4 regions of the Mesorhizobium sp. M2A.F.Ca.ET.043.05.1.1 genome follow, and region 3 is predicted to be linked to each of the others. Evidence: riboswitches for the same ligand, from Rfam matches in the RefSeq annotation. Region 3 holds a riboswitch; each other region holds the start of a gene.
What was found. Region 3 has a riboswitch for cobalamin ahead of EJ069_RS22445 (aromatic ring-hydroxylating dioxygenase subunit alpha). Riboswitches for the same ligand answer to the same signal wherever they lie in the genome.
Positions count from the first base shown of each region.

Region 1: linked by a shared signal. The riboswitch ahead of EJ069_RS04110 (DUF1636 family protein) and the one ahead of EJ069_RS22445 (aromatic ring-hydroxylating dioxygenase subunit alpha) in region 3 are both predicted to bind cobalamin.
Region 2: linked by a shared signal. The riboswitch ahead of EJ069_RS13075 (CbtB domain-containing protein) and the one ahead of EJ069_RS22445 (aromatic ring-hydroxylating dioxygenase subunit alpha) in region 3 are both predicted to bind cobalamin.
Region 4: linked by a shared signal. The riboswitch ahead of bluB (5,6-dimethylbenzimidazole synthase) and the one ahead of EJ069_RS22445 (aromatic ring-hydroxylating dioxygenase subunit alpha) in region 3 are both predicted to bind cobalamin.

Region 1 covers NZ_CP034446.1:866,103-871,062, forward strand. Annotated here, with positions in the region: gene EJ069_RS04100 (cobaltochelatase subunit CobN) at 1-1,784, opposite strand, end outside; gene cobW (cobalamin biosynthesis protein CobW) at 1,815-2,852, opposite strand; gene EJ069_RS04110 (DUF1636 family protein) at 2,855-3,280, opposite strand; cobalamin riboswitch at 3,320-3,525, opposite strand; gene EJ069_RS04115 (winged helix-turn-helix domain-containing protein) at 3,556-4,755, opposite strand.
Region 2 covers NZ_CP034446.1:2,645,041-2,650,000, forward strand. Annotated here, with positions in the region: gene EJ069_RS13050 (MIP/aquaporin family protein) at 1-279, opposite strand, end outside; gene EJ069_RS13055 (metalloregulator ArsR/SmtB family transcription factor) at 312-662, opposite strand; gene EJ069_RS13060 (DUF6428 family protein) at 705-1,226, shown strand; gene EJ069_RS13065 (PilZ domain-containing protein) at 1,464-1,736, opposite strand; gene EJ069_RS13070 (histidine phosphatase family protein) at 1,855-2,427, opposite strand; adenosylcobalamin (AdoCbl) riboswitch at 2,533-2,610, shown strand; gene EJ069_RS13075 (CbtB domain-containing protein) at 2,659-2,868, shown strand; gene EJ069_RS13080 (CbtA family protein) at 2,971-3,711, shown strand; gene EJ069_RS13085 (hypothetical protein) at 3,798-4,442, shown strand; gene EJ069_RS13090 (dienelactone hydrolase family protein) at 4,478-4,960, opposite strand, start outside.
Region 3 covers NZ_CP034446.1:4,643,173-4,648,132, reverse strand. Annotated here, with positions in the region: gene EJ069_RS22460 (sulfite oxidase-like oxidoreductase) at 17-628, shown strand; gene EJ069_RS22455 (ferredoxin reductase) at 653-1,399, shown strand; gene EJ069_RS22450 (hybrid-cluster NAD(P)-dependent oxidoreductase) at 1,457-2,557, opposite strand; gene EJ069_RS22445 (aromatic ring-hydroxylating dioxygenase subunit alpha) at 2,578-3,825, opposite strand; cobalamin riboswitch at 3,934-4,136, opposite strand; gene EJ069_RS22440 (DUF680 domain-containing protein) at 4,630-4,836, shown strand; gene EJ069_RS22435 (DUF680 domain-containing protein) at 4,906-4,960, shown strand, end outside.
Region 4 covers NZ_CP034446.1:3,379,808-3,384,767, forward strand. Annotated here, with positions in the region: gene EJ069_RS16650 (pirin family protein) at 376-1,296, opposite strand; gene EJ069_RS16655 (DUF2277 family protein) at 1,306-1,572, opposite strand; gene EJ069_RS16660 (exodeoxyribonuclease VII small subunit) at 1,617-1,868, opposite strand; gene EJ069_RS16665 (histone deacetylase family protein) at 1,872-2,798, opposite strand; cobalamin riboswitch at 2,914-3,091, shown strand; gene bluB (5,6-dimethylbenzimidazole synthase) at 3,134-3,859, shown strand; gene EJ069_RS16675 (hypothetical protein) at 3,860-4,840, opposite strand.

The DNA.
Region 1 (4,960 bases), 3.0 Mb from region 3:
GTCCTGCCGGACATCTCCCCCTCAAGGGGGGAGATTGGCAGTTCCGTCGCCGGCTCTCCCCTTGCTAGGCCGGAAATTGGTGAAAGCCGAGGTGAAGGATTAATCTCCCCCCCTGAGGGGGAGATGTCCGGCAGGACAGAGAGGGGGGCCTCGCGCAGCCCTATCTGGTCTTCCGCGCTGCCCCAGGCAGCCCTGACTGCATTACGCGCGCCTTCCGGCAGTTCTGCGGACAAGCGCAGGTAGTCTTTTGAACTTAACCCGTGCCCACCCACCTCCAGCGCATCCAACAACGCCCGCGGTGATTGCGGAATCCCTTCAACCGCGTAGCCCTGTTCTTTCAGGTCATGCAGCATTGCAAGCACACTCGACGGCACATCAAGCCCAACGGCATAACCGGTCCGTCCAGGGGCGCCTGGATAGTCAGGAACCAGGATCGCCAGCTTGCGCTCGGCCCGCTCCGTCCGCTGCAGGCGAATAAAGGCCGCGATCCGCCTGGCGACCTGCGCCACGCGGTCCGCCTCAGGCCGGTTGGCGAAGGCGCGAAAGGCCAGTGCCGGATCGGTCTCGATCTCGCCCTTGAAGGAGATGGCGCCGGCCAGGATGCGGCCGTCGAGCTCGGGCAGGACGACATGCATGGCAAGATCGGCGGGCGCCAGGCCACGCTGGTTGTTCTCCCAGACCTCGCGGCGCGTCGTGGCGACGATGACCTGAAAGACGGGCACGCCGGCGCGGTCGAACAGGGTCTCGGCGCCGGGCTCCGCGCCGGAGGCGAACGCGGTGGCGGTGATGATGGCGGCGGGGTTCAGCGAGGCGACGGCGGTTTCGACGAAGGCGAGCGACGCCGGGTCTTTCAGGCTGGAGACGAAAATCGGCACGGGCGTCAGGCCTTGCAGCTTCAACGCCTCCGCGAGAGCGTCGATCGGCGCTACGTCTGCCGCCAACAACATCGAGCGGTAGAAGAGGATGGGGACGACGGCGAAATTGTCGACGTCGAGTTCCGTCGCCCCCCTCTCTGTCCTGCCGGACATCTCCCCCTCAGGGGGGGAGATTGCTTTGTCGTTGACGGTTTCCCCAATCGCGGATGCTGCAGATGGCTCTTTTGATGCCGATGAAGAAAAGGCGCCGAGGCTGGTGACGGCTGATCTCCCCCCTTGAGGGGGAGATGTCCGGCAGGACAGAGAGGGGGGCGAAGGATCGCCAACGCTCGATAAGATAGCGTTCTGTACAACCCCTAACCCAGGTTCATAGTACCCAGCCTTCGGCACGCTCACCGGCTCGGCAACCGCCGCATCCGCCCCCGCAAGCCGCGCCAGCCTCCGCACCAGTGCGCTCATGTTGGCCGGCCCGCCTTCGCGGAAATAGCCGAGCAGGACGTCCAGCTCCGCACGCGGCAGGGTCGAGGCTTCGATCAGCCGCTGGTCCTCGTCATGACTTTCGCCGGGCAGCAGCGCCAGCTTGATGCCGCGCTCGCGCGCCACCGCGGCGAGCTGGTCGCAACCATAGCGCCACCAATCATAGCCGCCGAGGATGCGGACGAGGACGACCCTGGCGTGGCGGGCGACGCTGTCGATCCAGAGATCGACCGACATCGGGTGGCGAAGATCGCGCAAGGCTGCCAGCCGCATCGAGGGCAGCCGCGCGGCATCGGCCTTCCAAGCAGCGGCCAGGCCGGCGAGATCGCTGTCGGTGAAGGACAGCGCCACGACATCCGCAGGCGTCTGCCTGAGGTCGATCGGCTCGGCGAGATCGTCGAGCGAAGCGGATGTGGTGGCGAGGATATGCATAGCGGTTCGGGTCGGCCTTTCGTATTGGCCTCAGCCGGCGAGGATACGCTCGATCGCCGGGCGGTTCAGCCCCTTGAGGCCAATGACGACGAGCCGCGAGCGGCGGTCGTCCTCGGCCGTCCAGGCGCGGTCGTAATAATGGTTGACGCGCGGGCCGACGGCCTGGAGCAGAAGCCGCATCGGCTTGCCGCCGACCTCGACAAAACCTTTGACGCGCAGCACATTTTCCTGCTCGGCGGCAAGGGCGACGCGCTTGGCCAGCTCGTCCGGACTGGCGATCGACGGGATGTCGATGACGAAGGAATCGAAATCGTCATGCTCGTGGTCGAGCTCATCGTCGTGATGGGTCTTGCGGTTCTCGATATCGTCCTCGACGGCGAGGCCGAGGCCGAGCAGCACCGAAGGATCGACCTTGCCCTGCGCGGTCGGCACGATTTTCACGGCGCGCGCCACATGCTCGCCGATGACGGCGTTGGCGCGCTGAGAGCCCGCTGCGTCCATCAGATCGCTCTTCGACAGGATGATCAGGTCGGCGCAGGCGATCTGGTCCTCGAACACCTCTTCGACCGGATCGTCATGGTCGACCGAGTCGTCCGCCGCGCGCTGCGCCTGGAGCGCATCCATGTCGGAGGCAACGCGGCCGTCGGCCAGCGCCGGGCCGTCGACCACGGCAACGACGCCGTCAACCGTCACGCGGCTCTTCACCGTCGGCCACTGAAAAGCCTGCACAAGCGGTTTCGGCAGAGCGAGGCCGGAAGTCTCGATCAGGATGTGGTCGACCTTCGGCGTGCGGGACAGGATCTGGTCGAGCGCCGGCACGAAATCGTCGGCGACGGTGCAGCAGATGCAGCCATTGGCGAGCTCGACGATGTTTTCCTCCGGGCAGGTGTCGACGCCGCAGCCTTTCAGGATCTCGCCGTCGATGCCGACATCGCCGAATTCGTTGACGATGATTGCCAGCCGCTTGCCCTTGGCGTTCTCGAGCAGGTTGCGGATCAGCGTCGTCTTGCCGGCGCCGAGGAAGCCGGTGACGACGGTGCAGGGCACGCGGGAAACGGAAGCGTTCATGGTCAGTCCTTCAGCATGTCGAGAGGAGGGATGCGGGCAACCAGGCCGCGCTTGAGGGAATCGGGCCGGCCGCGCCAGGGGATAAGGCCGTCGGCCGAGGTGGCGAAGAGCTTTGCGCCGGCGACGAGGTCGGCGCCGCTGGTGGTGTCCAGATCGCCGAAGACGTAGCTCCAGCAGCCGTCGCGCAGAAGTGCTGCGCTCAGCCGGCGCTTGCAGTTGCCGAGGCATTCGACGGTGCGGATGCGAATTTTTTCGCTCGAGGCGGCGCGGCGCGTGTCTTCGGCAAGCAGCGCGCCGGCGCGCGGATGGGCGTCCGAGCCGGTTTCGTCGCGGCAGGACGAGCAGACGATGACGGTCACGCCGCCCAACGCGTCGGGCTCGGACGGAATGTCCGCGATGTTTGCCGGGAAACTGCCGTTGCGATCCAAAACCAGGCTCCTTGCCCGGAAAACCCGCCGGGCATTCGGATACTTAAAGTCTCAGACGGCAGGTCTCCTGGCTCGCGGGTCGTCGCCTCAGATGCCGCCTTCCCGGGAACATCCCAGTGGTTTTCGGCCGGGGCTCGTCGCTTACAGTTGCGGGGACAGCCGCGGATTTGGGTTTTTGGGCCCGCACCGCATTCCCTCTTGGCTCCTCCCTTTGCCGGGAGAAGACCGTCTGGGTCAAGATTTAGGCTTACGGCTGGGCGCCTGTCAACGCGCGGCTACGACGCCGCGATGTCGGCCAGCGCCGGGCCGAGGTCGCCGGCCGCCGTCACTTCGATCGCCTCCAGGCCGAGCCAGCCCTGCATCTGCTTCAGCTCCTCGAAGAGCTGGGCTGCCGTCTCCGGCGGCGCGTCGGGCTCGGCATAGGCGGCATGGACGCGCAGCACGCTGGCCGGGCGGTCGGCGCGCAGATCGACACGGGCGACGATGCGGTCGCCGAGCAGAAAGGGAAGCACGTAGTAGCCGTATTGGCGCTTTTCGGCCGGCGTATAGATCTCGATGCGGTAGCGGAAATTGAAGAGCTTTTCGGTGCGCGTGCGTTCGAAAACGACGGGATCGAAAGGGGCGAGCAGGGCGCGCGCCTCGATCCGGCGCGGGATTCGCGCGTCCTTGTGGAGATAGGCGGGCTTGTCCCAACCCTCGACCTTCACCGGCAGCAATTCGCCGGCTTCGACCAGCTCATCGATGCGGTCCTTCGTGTCGCCGGGCGCCAGGCGAAAATAGTCGCGGAGGTCGCCATAGGCGGCGATGGCGTGGGCGCGAGCGGAAATGCGCAGCAATTCGCGATGCGCGTCCTCGACCGAGGGCACCGGCAGGTCGAGCACGGCCTGCGGCAAAACGCGCTCCGGCAGGTCGTAATAGCGTTCGAAGCCGCGCCGGTAGGCGGTGGTGATGCGTCCGGCCCAGAACAGCCATTCGAAAGCGTGCTTGGCCTCGCTCCAGCCCCACCAGCCGCCATTGCCCTTGTGGCCCTCGATATCTGAGGCGGCGATCGGCCCGCGATCGGCGACCTCTCTATAGATATCATCGATCATTTCCTTGCGCTCGCGGCCCCATTTCGCCAGGCCGAGATACATCTCGTCGCCCTGCTCGGCGCGCTGCATGCGCCAGCGCAGCAAGGGGTAGGTCTCGACAGGCAGGAACGACGCCTCATGCGCCCAATACTCGAAGACGGCGCGCTTGCGGCCAACTGCGGCGTTGTCGAGCAGCGCCAGCGGGTAGGGGCCGAGGCGCGAATAGAGCGGCATGTAGTGCGCGCGCACCACCGCGCTGACGGAATCGATCTGCAACAGGCCGGTTCGCGAAAGCACGCGCGCAAGGTGCCGGCGATCCGGAACCCCTGCGGGACGAGGGTCGTTGAACCCCTGTGCTCCAAGCGCAATGCGCCTGGCCATGGCGAGCGAGATCTTCTCCTTCATCAGCTGTCCTTGCCCCGATCGTCCGTTGGATTTTTAGCCGGTGATTCCGGCCATGCTAGCAGGCAAATGGCGGGAGATATGTCAGGAGAGAAAAGTGGAGTAAAAAGTGAAGGAAATCAAACAGGAGCGGATCGGACCAGTTTCTTCCGATATGGCGTCCAGGGCCGCGATTTGAACAAGGTTTGACTTGCGTCACCGAAACCGC
Region 2 (4,960 bases), 2.0 Mb from region 3:
CGCGGCGATATAGGCAGGGAGATCGCGGGCAGGCAGAGACCGGTTGAGGCAGAACACCAGCGAAACGGCGGGATTGAAATGCGCGCCTGAGATCGGACCGAGGATGGTGATCAACACCACCAGCATGGCGCCGGTCGCGAGCGTGTTGCCGAGCAGCGCCAGCGCGGTGTCGTGCGTCAGCGTCTCGGCCATGATGCCGGAACCGACGACCGTCGCCACCAGCAGACCGGTGCCCAGGGCTTCGGCGACCAACCGGCGCAATGGATCGAAGCCGCTCATCGGTTTGCCCCGCTGGGCCAAGGGCGCGGCAGTCATTGCCTGGTCCCCTCGCCCGGCCGGCAGCAAGGCGCGGCAAGCGCCGGCGCGCAGATTTCCGGGCGGCCCGAGCAGCAATCCTCCATCAGGAACCGGATCAGGCCGGACAGCGCGTCGTACTCGGCGCTGTAGACGATCGAGCGGGCATCACGCCGCGCGGTGACAAGGCCGGACCGTTCCAGTTCCTTGAGGTGGAAGCTGACATTGGAGGGGGAGACCTCGACCTGTTCGGCGAGCGAGCCGGCGGAAACGCCTTCCGGCCCGGCAACGACCAACAGGCGCAGCAGGCGCAGGCGGGTTTCCTGCGACAACGCGCCAAAGGCGATCAGGGCTTGACGTTCATCCACGTTTCAATAATCCTTGAAATATTGAAATGAGGAATAGCCGACATGCTGTCTTCTGACAATCATGAAATCGCCGCCCCGATCGACCCCTCCGACCTGACCATTGGCGACCTACTGGGCGCGCTGGCCGACTACAAGGACAGGCCACTGGTGTTCCGCTATGACGGGCGGCCGGTTAAACCAGGCTATCATGTCACCGAGGTGAAGGCGGGCCAGTTCTCGGCGCTGGATTGCGAGGCCAATCCGGAATCCTGGTCGGAGATCTTCGTCCAGCTATGGGACGTGGACGAAGGCGGGCCGGTCCATATGCCTGCCGGCAAGTTCGCGGCGATCATCCGCAAGGTCTCGGATCACGTGGCCCTCGACCAGTCGGCCAAGCTGACCTTCGAGGTCAGCGACGGCGTGCGCCCGATGGAACTGCACCGCGCGGCCCAGCCAAGCGTCGTTGGCGGCGCCATCGAGGTCGAGCTTTCGCCACGGCCGGCGAGCTGCAAGCCGCGTGACCGCTGGCTGAAGGAACAGGCGGCCGTGGGAAAACCGTGTTGCGGAGAGAGCCGCTGCTGCTGACCGGCGAACGCAGCCTAAGCGCCGCCGCTTCAGAATCTGATCATGCCATTGTGCTGCAACAAATAGAGGCCCACGAGAATGATAGCGATCAGCGCCACCCAAACGGCTGTCCTGCTCATGCGCGAAAATCCCAGTTGATCGGCCCTCATGAACGCACGCGCCGCGGTTGCGTTCCCGATGTGCCGGGTTGCATTCCATCCGGACAGGATCAAGTCACGAATTGCCGAGGACCACGCGTCAGCCCCTCGGCGCGTTGCTGTAGAGCGCCACGCCGATGCGATCGTTGCGCCGCCACCGCACCAGGGCGCGATAGATCATATCGTCGGCTGGGACCTCGAGCAGGAAGCGTTCCGGGATCTCCGTATCGGCGGCGACGCGCAACTCCGCGCCCTGCTCGTGCTGATTCCTGACCGAGCAGCCGATCCTGACGTCACCGGCAATGATCGTGGCTTCCTTGAGCACGAATTCGCGCGCATGAAGACGGCGCTCGGTCTCGGGATAATTGGCCATATCCGGCGGCTCCTAAGGCAAGGCTCTCCTCGCCACAGGGCAGCACCATAGCAGCAAGGCGTTTCCGTTCCGTTAGCGGTTGCTGAAACAGCAGGATTCGAAAAGCTGTTCTCCAGCGCTATCTCGCCCCGGCGACTCCGCTCGCGTGCAGCACCCAGCGGCGGCCGTCGCTGCGGAACTCGGTGAACGACAGCGGCTCGATGTCGATCTTCCAAACCGAGGAGAGCGGCGCGCCCAGCACATGCACGATGGCGGCGCGGATCGGCACGGCATGGGTGAGCGCGATGGTGTGCCCGCCCTCGCCGGCCAGCCGCTCCATCAGCGCGGCACCCCGCCGGGCGACGGCGGCAAGCGATTCGCCGCCATGGGGTGCAGCGTCCGGATCGGCAAACCAGGCCGCCATGCCTGCCGGGTCCTCGGCCTGCACCTGCTCGAAGCTTTTGCCGGCCCAGCGCGCGAAATCCTGCTCGGCAAGCAGCGGCTCGACCGTGGCATCCAGGCCGAGCGCCTCGGCCGTCCTGCGCGCGGCAAGCGCCGGACTTGTCCAGACGCGGTCGGCCCGGCGCAGCGACGAAGCGATCGCGCCGGCGCGATCGAGGGCGCTCGGCTCCGGCGCCTCGTCCGTCGGAAAGCGGCCCTTGCGCGCGGCCTGCGTCGCGCCGCTTGCGATCATCGTCAGGCGGGCGAACATCCCAAAACTCCGTGGTCCAGTGAAATTTCGGCCAGGCGAAGCCGCGTTGGCCATTACATGTCGTTGACAGGCGAACGAACTGCTGACAAGTGTTTTAGCGCTATACGGGATTGGAAGCCGGTGCGAGTCCGGCACGGTCGCGCCACTGTGATCGGCACCAGCCGAAAGTCAGGCCTTATCCCGCAGCCACAGTTGGATCAACGGGACGCAGCATCCCAGTAGGAGGTCAAAATGTCCGACACCACCTTCGCCCCGACCTACGGCCCGGTTGCGATTCCCGTCCGCGAGCTTCTGCCCTGGGCAATCTTTGCCGGCCTGATGCTGATGCTGATGATCTATTTCGTCGGCGCGGAAGAAGGCGCGACGTCGCTGATCCGCGGCACGGTAGTGCATGAATTCGTGCATGACGGCCGCCACCTGCTCGGCTTCCCCTGCCACTAGGAGCGATTCAGCGAAGGCTGAACCGTCCTAAGTTTTGGTCTGACGCAATTCCGGGAGGAAAACGCTTAATTTTTCCGGAAAATTGCTTGAAGGGACTCTGACATGGTCGGAAAACTTTTGCTGCGCGGCATGCTTGTCGGGCTGGTGGCGGGGATTTTGGCGTTCGCCTTCGCCCGCGTCTATGGCGAGCCGCAGGTCGACAAGGCGATCGCCTTCGAGGAACAGCAGGCGCAGGCCGCCGGCGAGGCGCCGGAGCCCGAGATGGTCAGCCGCGCCACGCAGGCAGGCATCGGTCTGGCGACCGGCGTGCTGGTCTATGGCGCGGCGCTTGGTGGGCTGTTCTCGCTGGTCTTCGCCTATGCCTATGGCCGGCTGAGCTCGCTCGGCCCGCGCGGCACCTCGGCGCTGCTGGCGCTGCTCGGTTTCCTTGCCGTGATCGTGGTTCCGAGCCTCAAATACCCGGCCAACCCGCCCGCGGTCGGCAATCCCGAAACCATCGCCTACCGCACCGAACTGTTCTTCATCATGATCGTCATCTCGATCGCCGCGATGGTGGCGGCGGTCGGCCTGGCGCAGCGGCTGTGGAGCAGGCTCGGCGCCTGGAATGCCTCGATCGTGGCTGGGCTCGCCTTCCTCGTCGTCTTCGCGCTGGTGAAGGCGGCCCTGCCCGACATCAACGAAGTGCCGGAGAACTTCTCGGCGACGGTGCTGTGGCAATTCCGCGTCGCCTCGCTCGGCATCCAGCTGGTGCTGTGGACCGTCGTCGGACTCGGCTTCGGCGCTGTTGCCGAGCGCGTGGTCGCAGTGCGCGACCAGCGCGGCTCCGCCCGCCGCTACGCCTGAAACCCATGCGCTGGCCGCCACGGTTCTTTGCCCTGGCGGCCAAAGCGGCTCAACGGTCGACACGACCGCTGAGCCGCTTTGGTCTTTTGTTTTCTCGCAATTCCGGACGGAAAACCGCGGCACACTTTTCCTGGAATTGCTCGGTTGCGGCACTGTTCGCCCTGCTGGCGACAGCCTCGGCGCTGGCGCATAGCGGCTCCTCGGCCCCGCCTCCCGCGGGCATCCAGATCCCCAGCCTCACCCACGGCCAGATGGCGGTGATCGCGCGCTATCGCGGCGACATCCTCGACCTTGCCCAACGCCAGACCGCGACCGATCCGACCTTCAGGCGGCTCTACAATCACGGCAATCTGCAATTCACATACTGCCTCTGGGGCCTGATGCCGGGAAGCCTGGGCGACGAGGAAAGCCCCTTCAACGAATGCAGCCACGCCTATCTCGCCACCGCCAAGGAGCTGCTCGCCTATATGGCGAAGATGCCAGCGGCCGAGCGCCAGGCGAAAGCGCTCATCTCCGACATCGACGCAGACATGGTGCGCAGCGGCGCATCCTGGATCCTGTGCCAGTTCAGCGGCGAGGCTTTCAGCACCGGCGCGGTGATCGAGCCCAGATGGCGGGACATGGTCTTCCACCTGCCGAGCCTGGCGGTGCTGCTGGTCACGGTGGCGGCGCTGATGACGGCTGCGTGGTCGATCTTCCGTTTGCCCTCGTCGCGGGCCGGCACCGTCTAGAACGATTCAGCGTCTCACAATATCACCGAACCGTTTCAAGTCTTTCGTGCGATCGTTTCCAGGAAAGCCAGAACGCGCGACCAAGTCAGTTCGGCTGCGGGCGCATTATAGTCCGGCAGCGCTCGATCGGTGTAGAAATGGCCGATCCCCGGATAGGTGAAAATCTCCGCCTTGACTTGGCAGCGCTTTGCCGCCGCCGACCAGCCGGCAACTTGTTCAGGCAGCGCAAACGTATCCGGGTCGGCGACGTGGACCGCGACCGGAATGTGTCGACGAACATTTGTGGGAATATCGGCAAGGCCATGCAGCAGCACAACGCCCGCGGCAGCGATTCTTTCTGGCCAAACGGCACTGACCACCCCAGCTCCCATCGAATGGCCTGCGAGCACCGCGTCTCGAGAAGTCTGGAGGAGCGCCGCCCTGGCACGGCCGCAGATGATTTCCCATCCGACCTTGCCCATCAGGTCAAGCCCTTCGTCGACCGACGGCGCCGTTAATCCCGCGTACAGGTCCGGCGT
Region 3 (4,960 bases):
GCAGGAAGGCGTCTCCATGGTCACGCGCGGGTTCTTTTCCGGAAGGCGTCCACCTTCCGACACCGACGCGCGCATTCCGCCCGGTCAGTACCTGGAGCAGGGTTTTCCCGTGCTCTCGGCCGGGCCGACGCCGCGCGTGCGCACCGAGGACTGGTCCTTCACGCTCAAGCAGGGGCCGAAGCCGATCAAGAAATGGAACTGGGCCGAGTTCAACGCGCTGCCGCAGAGCAAGATGACGCGCGACATCCATTGCGTGACGGCCTGGACCAAATTCAACACGCCCTGGCAGGGCGTCATGATCGACGACATCCTCGCCGACGCCGGCATCGAGCCGCCGACCGCCTACACGCTGGCGCTGTCCTTTGACGGCTATTCCACCAATGTTCCGACCAAGGACCTCGTTACCGGCAAGGCGATGGTGGCGCTGCTCTATGAAGGCAAGCCGATCACGCCGGATCATGGCGGGCCGGCGCGGCTCTTGGTGCCGCATCTCTATTTCTGGAAATCGGCCAAATGGGTGAACGGGCTGCAGTTCACCGAGCGCGACGAACCAGGCTTCTGGGAGCTTCGTGGCTATCACATGTATGGCGACCCCTGGCGCGAGCAGCGCTATTCCAGCGACCCGTGAGGGGCGATTCGTGAGCAGCAATCGATGACCGCCGAGCCGTCGCCGCAATCGCCCTGGCAGGCAGCCACGATCACCCGCATCGAAAAGCGCACGCCGCGCGTCACCAGCTTCTGGTTCCAGCCGTCGCGGCCTTTCGCTCACCTTGCCGGACAGCATGTCGACATCAGGCTGACGGCGCCGGACGGCTATCAGGCGCGCCGCTCCTATTCCATCGCCTCGGCGCCGGAAGCAAGCGGCGGCGTCGAGCTGGCGATCGAGCGGCTCGACGACGGCGAGGTCTCGCCCTTCTTCCACGACGTGGCCGCCGTCGGCGACGAGATCGAGCTGCGCGGACCGCTGGGCGGCCATTTCATCTGGGAGGAGAGCGACGGCGGGCCGATCCTTCTGGTCGGCGGCGGCTCCGGCGTCGTGCCGCTGATGGCGATGGTGCGCCATCGCACGCAGCGCAACAAGGCGGTGCCCGTCGCGCTGGTGTTCTCGGCGCGGGTCTGGGACGAGGTGATTTTCCGCGACGAACTGATCGGCCTCGACGACCGCCGCGACGGATTCGATCTCGTTTTGACGCTGACCCGCGAGCCGGCGAGGCGGCCCTCCGATTATTCCCGGCGCATCGACGCCCGCATGATGGCGCAGTCCCTCGAGCGCCTGCCCAAGGCGCCGAAGCTCGCCTATGTCTGCGGCTCGAATGCGTTCGTGTCAGCCGCCGCCGACGCCTTGATCGGCGCCGGCGTTCCGGCGGAGATCATCCGCACCGAGCGCTACGGGGTTTAGAAGCGTGATCCCGACGAGGATGATCCCGCAACGGTCCTCGCCTCGACCGACAAGCCTTCAGGCCTCGATGTCCAGCGCCGACAACGGCCTCGAACAGCAGGCCAGGATATAGCCGTCATCGATCTCGTGATCGAGAATGCCGCCATTGTGGCTCATCGAGACCTCGCCCGAGACCTTCTTCACCTTGCAGGTCCCGCAGAGACCGAACTCGCAGGCCGCCGGGATCCTGACGCCCGAAGCGCGCGCCGTCTGCAGCACGGTCTGTCCGGCGACGCATTCCGCATCGACGTCTGAAAGCGAAAAGCGGACCGGCGTCACCGCCTCGGCGAGCGGCTTGGCGTCGTCGCCGGCCGGCATCGCGAACGGCGCCGGGACTTCTTCCACGGCCGGCGCGGCGAAGCTCTCCTGATGGTAGCGGCTCATGTCGAAGCCGGCTGCCTCCAGCATCTGCCGCACGGCGCGCATGAAGGGGTCCGGCCCGCAGCAGAAGATCTCCCGCTCGCGGAAGTCGGGTGCCAGAAGCGGCAGCCGGATCGCGTCGATGCGGCCCATATGGCCGAACCAGCCCTCGCGGCTCGACCGCTCCTCGATCATGAAGCCGAGCGACAGGCCGGGCATGCGGCTGCCGAGCAGTTCGAGCTCCTTGCGGAAGATGATCTCTTCCGGCCGCCGCGCGCAATTGACGAAGCCGACATCGGTCCAGGGCGCGCAGTCGTTCAGCCAGCGCAGCATCGACATCATCGGCGTGACGCCGGATCCGGCCGAAATGAACAGATATTTGGCCGCCGGATGGCTGTGCAGCGAGAAATCGCCGGCCGGCCCGTAGGCCTTCACATGGACGCCGGGCTTCAGATTGTCGAACATCCAGCGCGTGCCGACGCTGTCGGCTTGCGCTTTCACCGTCACCGCGATCGAGAACGGCCGCGACGGCGAGGACGACAGCGTGTAGGTCCGCATCAGCGGCCCGTCGGCGGTCGGCAATTCCAGCGTCACGAACTGCCCGGGTTTGTAGCGGAACCAGGTCTGATTGTCGGAGCGGAAGGTGAACGTCTTCACCTGCGGCGCCTCGTCGCTGACGCCGATCACTTCCAGCACCTGCAGCCTGTCGTTCCAGGGCGCCATCTCGTCGAGATGGCGATAGAGGCCGAGATCCGTCATCGCGTTCATCTCCTTAGCCTTCAGGCGACGCTGCGCAACGCCGGGCGACCGCCTTCGGCAAGGCGCGGACCGATGAAGGAGGCGTACCACTCGACGAACTGGATGACGCCGCCCTCATGCAACTCGGAATAGGGACCGGGCTCGTAAGCCGGCGACAGGATGCCGAGCGCATTTTCCTCCACGATGCGGCGGTCCTGATCGTTGGTCTCGGTCCAGACATGGGTGAGTTCTGCCAGATCGTAGTCGACGCCTTCCACCGCGTCCTTGTGGACCAGCCATTTCGTCGTCACCGCGGTCTCGGTGGCGCTGATCGGCAGCACACGGAAGGTGACGGCGTGATCGATGAGGATGTGGTTCCACGTGGTCGGGTAATGGTAGTGCATCAACGTGCCGATACGGTCGGCGGCGACGCTGGCGGACAGGTTTTTCGTCACGGCGCGCTTGCCGCTCATCGTGTAGCTGACGGCGTCGCGCAGCAGCGGCGCGCGCGTCGCGCGGTATTGCCCGGCCGGGTCGATCCGGAACCGGCTCGGCAGACCCGCCGCCTCGCATTTCGCCCAGTGCGCAAGCATTTCCGGATCGCTGTCGGCGCCTTGCACACCGGTGACCGTCGGCGCTTCCGGGAAGGTCTTGCACAGTTCCGGATGGTTGCCGGCGCAATGATAGCACTCGCGGTTGTTTTCCCAGACGAGCTTCCAGTTGCCCTTTTCGACGATCGTCGATTCGAACGCGACCTTCGCCTCGCTCAGCCGGTGCGGCAGGAGATAGGGTTCGATCATGGCGCGCATCGGCGCGAAGTCGGCCGGCTCTTTTGCCAGGCAAATGAAGATGTAGCCGCCGACGCTCTCGCAGGCGACCGGCTTCAGGCCGAACTGGCTCTTGTCGAATCCTTCCGCCATCTGGCGCGCGAACAGCAGCCGCCCGTCGAGCTCGTAAGTCCACTGATGGTAGGGACAGACCAGCTTGGCGGCGGTGCCCTTGTCGGTGTTGCACACGCGGCTGCCGCGATGCCGGCAGGAGTTGTGGAAAGCGTTGATGCTTCCCTTCTGGTCGCGGACCAGCACCACTGGATAGTCGCCGATCTGGACGGTGATGTAGCTGCCTGGTTTCGGCAGCTCGCAATCATGGCCGATGAACAACCAGTCACGATACCACATCAGCTCCATGTCGAGCTTGAAATAGTCGGGATCGGTATAGAAGGGCTGCTCAAGCGAGTAGCCCGGCTTGCGGCTCTGCAGGAGCCTCAGCATGTCGTTGCGCGCATCCATGTCCTGTCCTCGCATCAAGGACTGAACTGGTGGTGATGGAGAAGAACGACCGCCACCGGCAGGGCCGGGCACGCGCCGTCCGCCTCTTGACCGCCCACCGCGATCAGTCGAGTTCAAACTGTCTCTGGCTGGTTTCCGGGCTTTGGAGTTGCCCTCGCGGGCGGTCGCAACACCTTCCCAGGCCCATGGCCCAGTGGTCTCCCGTTGCGACCTCACTCCACCACCGTTGCGGGGGCAGCGCCGGATTTCGACCGGCTTCCCAATTCTCCGCCTCGTCGCGACGAAGCGGCACCTGAGATGGCCTGATCTAACCACGACAGCCGGTTTCCCGTCGGCATGAAAACGACATCGCATCCATGCGGCGCGACAATGGGCGGCATATTGACGGTGCTGAGTCTCGTCCTTGCGCCATGCCCTCCGGCTTCCAGAACGCTCCCCGGGACGAGCTTCAGGAGGGCTCCGATGGTTAACAGTATCAAAAAGTGACTATTAGCAGATTCTAAAATCGAACCGAACGGTTCGTTTCTGTTGACGGTGCGTACAGGACGCTGTGAACGTTGGCGCTCCGACACACTTGGTGAGCCAACCGCCGAACTCACATAAGTCATTGATTAGATTCGATAAAAATATAGTCATAGGCATGCTTATGAAAACTTCAAGATGCGGATTCATAGTCCAGACGAAAAAACATCGTGATTGGAATCCGGCGATCGGCTCACCCAAATCAGCGCTGTCCGAACGACGCGATTTCATTCCCAAGACACGCCGCTAGACGGACTGAATAAAAATACTGGAGTAGCAAAAATGAAAAAGATTGTTCTCACTGCCGCAGCCCTTCTGGCAATTTCCGGCAGCGCCTTTGCCGGTAGCGACAATTACAACGCGCAGGCTGCCAACCCGCCGGCCGCCACGGTCGACTCTTCTTACACAGCCTCGGTCCGCAAGTCCGAACCGGCTGAACAGAAGCCTGTCGCCACGGGCGCCGACCGCAACCTTTTCGGTAACAACTAACAGCCGACTTCGAACGGCGACGGGTTTGCCCGTCGCCTCGGTCGGATCAGGAAATTCAGGAGTACTGAGATGAAAAATATCATTCTTGCCACCGCGGCTCTCATGGCCGTTTCCTCGGCTGCTT
Region 4 (4,960 bases), 1.3 Mb from region 3:
GGCATAGGCCGCCGCCGGGCGAATGTAAATGCGCGCCAGTGACGCGTGGCGCTGCTTATTTTGGCAAGCCATCGAAAACGGCTGGAATTGGCGGAAGCCCTCCCAACGTCGTCATTCCAGGGCGAAGCAGGAGCGAAGCTCCGTCGCGGAGACCCTGGAATCCGTGCCGTGACTCTGGCCGAAGAGCGCAGCGGAGCAGAATTCTGCACCGTTGCAACGCTTGGAAGTCACGGCATGGATCCTATGGTCTGCGCCGCGTCGCTTCGCTCCTTGCTCCGCCATAGGATGACGACGCAAGGGACGTTTCGGCCAATCGCCAAGGCATGCACCTAGAAACGCATATCCGAGCCGTCAAAAATTCTGTGTGCTCGAGAACTAACCCTCAGGCAGCGGAATGAACTCCTCCTCATCGCCAGGAACGATATCGAAGCGGCCTGTCTTCCATTCCTGCTTGGCCTGTTCGATGCGTTCCTTCGAGGACGAGACGAAATTCCACCAGATGTAGCGCTGGGAACCGAGCGAGGCACCGCCGAACAGCATGAAATGCGCGCCGCGCTCGGAGGAGACGACGATCTCCTCGCCCGGCTTGAACACCAGAAGCCGCTCGGCCGGAAAAACATCGCCGGCGATCGAGACGTCGCCCTCCAGCGTGTAGATGGCTCGTTCCTCGGCATCGGCGGGAATCTGCACGCTGGCGCCCGTCGCCAGGCGCAGATCGGCATAGAGCGTGTCGGAAGCGGTTGCGACCGGCGAGCGCAGGCCCGAGAACTCGCCGATGACGACGCGGCCGCTGACGCCCTCGGCATCGATCTGCGGCAAGCGGGCCACGGACGTGTTGGCGAAAACCGGGGCAATCTCCTCCTTGCCGTCCGGTAGCGCCAGCCAGGTCTGCAGGCCGGAGACCGACATCGGCGCGCCGCGCAATTCTTCCGGCGTGCGTTCGGAATGAACAATGCCGCGCCCGGCGGTCATCAAATTCACGTCGCCCGGCGCGATCACCATTTCGGTGCCGAGCGAATCCCGATGCCTGATCTTGCCGTCGAACAGATAGGTGACAGTGGAGAGCCCGATATGCGGGTGCGGGCGCACATCGAGCGCGTGGCCGGCGCGCAGGATGGCCGGGCCCATGCGATCAAAGAAGATGAACGGCCCGACCAGGCGGCGTTTTGCCGTCGGCAAGGCGCGGCGAACCTCGAAGCCGCCGATGTCCTTGGCGTTCGGGATGACCATCAGTTCGATCTGATCGCAGGCGAAGGCATCGCCGGGTTCAGGATCGTTTCCCGGAAAAAAGCTCATGACTGTCCTTCAGGCGAAACGCAACGCCGACCTGGCCTTCGCCTTGGCGGCCTCTTCCTCGCGATTGCGCGGTTCCTGGCTGGTTTCGAGCGAGTCGATCAATTCGCGCGCGGCGGCGGCGATCGCTTCCACGGCGTGATAGAAGGCATGCTCGTTGCGCTTGGACGGTTTCGTCGAGCCGCTCAGCTTACGCACGAATTGCAGCGCCGCGTCATGCACCTCGTCATTGGTCGCCGGCGGCTCGAAATTGGCCAGGGTCTTGATGTTGCGGCACATGGCTTGAACTCCTTACCTGCTTGCTCTGCCTACGCTATTCCGGATTATTCGGCGTCGAGCGGCTCCGTTCCCACCGGCTTGCCGTCGCGCGACAGCCTGATCTTCTCGACCTTGTCCTCGGCCGCCTTGAGCAGCCGGTCGCAATGCGCCTTCAGCGCCTCGCCGCGCTCATAAATCTTGATCGACTGATCGAGCGGGACGTCGCCGCGCTCCAGATCGTCGACGATCTTCTCCAGCGCGTCGAGCGCCTGCTCGAAGCTCATCGCCTTGACGTCCTCATTGCCTTCCACTGCCATACCCTATCCCTTCATCAGCCGCCCGACATGGGCGGCGACTGAAAATGCCAGTCCCTGCAGATCGTAGCCGCCTTCCAGCAGGCTGACGAGCCTGTTGGAGCTGTGGCGGCCGGCGCGCTCCATCAACTGCCCGGTCGCCCAGTCGAAATCGTCCTCGGTCAGGTTGATCTCGGCCAGCGGATCGCGGTGATGCGCGTCGAAGCCGGCGGAAATGATGATCAGGTCCGGCGCAAAGGCATCGATCGACGGCAGCACGCGCGACAGGAAGGCGTCGCGGAACATGTCGCTGCCGGTCCGCGGCGCGAGCGGCGCGTTGACGATATTGCCGGCGCCGGTCTCGCTCTTGGCGCCTGTGCCCGGGTAAAGCGGCATCTGATGCGTCGAGCAGTAGAGCACCGACGGGTCGTCCCAAAAGATGTCCTGCGTGCCATTGCCATGATGGACGTCCCAATCGACGATGGCGACACGCTCGGCCTGGTGCTTCTTCTGCGCGTAACGGGCAGCGATCGCCGCCGTGTTGAAGAGGCAAAAACCCATGGCCGTCGTCTTTTCGGCGTGATGCCCAGGCGGACGGGCGGCGACGAAGACATTCGAGGCTCGGCCCTCGAAGACATCGTCTATCGCCGCATTGGCCGCGCCGATCGCCGTCACCGCGGCCTGCCAGCTTTTCGGGCTGGCGCTGGTGTCGGCATCGATCGAGACAATGCCGGTCCGAGGGATCGCCGCACGCACGCACTCGACGAAAGTCTCGGGGTGCGCATAGAGGATGGTTTTCTCATCGCCTTCCGGCGCCTTTACGCGGTCGAGCGCCGAGAACGCCTCGTCGTCCAGCACGCGCTCGATGGCGCGCAGGCGGTCGGGCCGCTCGGGGTGGCCGGGCGGCGTGAGGTGTTCGAGGAAGATTGGGTGCGTGTAGAGACGGGTGGCCATGGCGCCTAATCTAGGCACCCGCAGCCGTAATGACCATGTTTGAAAAGCCGAATGGCTGGGGAAATTGCGCCAGCCCATGTCGTCCGCACCATTGGCGGGTGCCGAACTTCGCGGTAAGGTCATTCCGCTGCCTGGTGCCCGCGACGCGGGAGAATCGGGAACACGGTTTTATTCCGTGGCGTGCCCAACGCTGTGAGGGGGACCGCGCCGGCAAAAGCCACTGTCCATGACGGGAAGGCGCCGGAGCGGGACGATCCCGAGCCAGAAGACCGGCCCGGCAGACATGGTCGTCCGCTTGGTCAGGCGGGGGACGGCTTGTCGCAAGGGGAAAAGCGATGACGGCAGCAGCGATCGCCGCGTGTGGCGACGACTTTGACCAATTGGCGCGCGACGCGGTGTACCGGGCGATGTTCACCAGGCGCGACGTGCGCAGCCATTTCACAGCCGACGATCTCGACGATTGTGTGCTGGCGCGGCTTCTCACCGCCGCTCACCATGCGCCGTCTGTCGGCTACATGCAGCCTTGGAACTTCATCGTCATCCGCGATGCCGAGCGGCGCAGACAGGTGCGCAACCTGTTCCTCGCCGCGCGCGAGCAGGAATTGCCGGCGATCGAGGCGGAGCGGCAGGCGCTCTACCGCAAGCTGAAGCTCGAAGGCATATGCGAAAGCGCGCTCAATCTCTGCATCACCTGCGACCGGCAGCGCTCGAAGGACTCGCCGCTCGGGCGCTGGCACAATCCGGAGATGGATCTCTACAGCACCGTCTGCGCGGTGCAGAATTTCTGGCTGGCGGCACGCGCCGAAGGCGTCGGCGTCGGCTGGGTGAGCATCATCGAGACGGAGGCGCTGAAACGGCTTCTGTCGATCCCGGAGCATGTCACGCCGATCGCCTATCTGTGCGTCGGCCGCGTCTCGGAATTCGCGCCGAGGCCCGACCTCGAAGCGCATGGCTGGGGCAAGCGCCTGCCGCTGCCCGAGTTGGTGATGAGCGAGACGTTTCGCGGCGCCGGCGAGGCGCCGCTCAAATCGGCGATCGCAAGGCTAGGTCGCCAGCAATGATCAAGCGGCTCGCGGCGTATCCCAGCGCGAGCCGCCGAAGGAGCCCAGCGCCTTGTCGCGCAGCTCCCTGAATTTGGACGACGCCTCGGCGAGCCGGTTGTCCCATTCTGGATTGGGAACCTGGCCTTCGATGGCTTCGAAATAGACCTGCATCAGCGAGGCGATGGCGAAGGGCTCGATGAAGGCCGCCTTGAAGGCCCAGGCAAAGACGATGGCCAGCATGAAGGCCCAGCCGGCCAATTGTCCGGGCATGACCCACAGGATCGCGGCCGCGGGCGCCAGCATCAATAGGAAGATGACGAAGGACACGCCCCACATGATCACCGCCAACCAGACGGCGTTCTTGATCATGTGCTTGCCGTTCTGGGCGTAGAGCACGACGCCCTGCCTGGCCGTCTCGAAGGGCGAGTTCGAATTGATGCGGATGTTGTAGCCGAGGATGATCTCGTCGACATAGGTCAGAGACAGGCGGATCACCGTGTTGATGAAGCTGACGATGCCGCTCAGGCCGGGAATGGGCAGGAAGGCGGCGATGCCGCCGATCAGGCCGGTGATGGCGCGGATGGCGCCCTTGACCAACTGGTCGACGACGAAAAGGATATTGGCCTCGGCAAAGCGCTGGCTGACCACTTCCTTGGCATAGGCGATCTGGCCCTGGCCGTCGGGCACTTCATGGCCGTCGATCAGATGCACCATGACGGCGACATGGCCGGCTTTCAGCACATAAAGGATATATTCGCGGATCCAGTAGACTGCGATCGACACGATTCCGAAGCCGACCACGCCGCCCCAGAGAGCGAAGGACATCGGGCCATCCGGATCGGTCGAGATGTGGCCGACGCCGTAGCCGACGCTGGCGCCCGTGCCGGTCGCCATGATGTAAGCGACGGTGATGCCGAAATAGACGATCATGCGAAAGACGATGAACGGCCATGTCCGCATCATGATGGAGACCGACCTGGCGATGCTGAAGTCCCACATGCCCCGACTCTCCCGCCCTTAAGAGAATGGGAAGGGAGGATGCGCTCGCCCCTTTGATTGTCAATCACGGCAGGGTTGCGCCGGCCTGAAAGCGGTGCACAACCCGGCAAATAAGTTAAC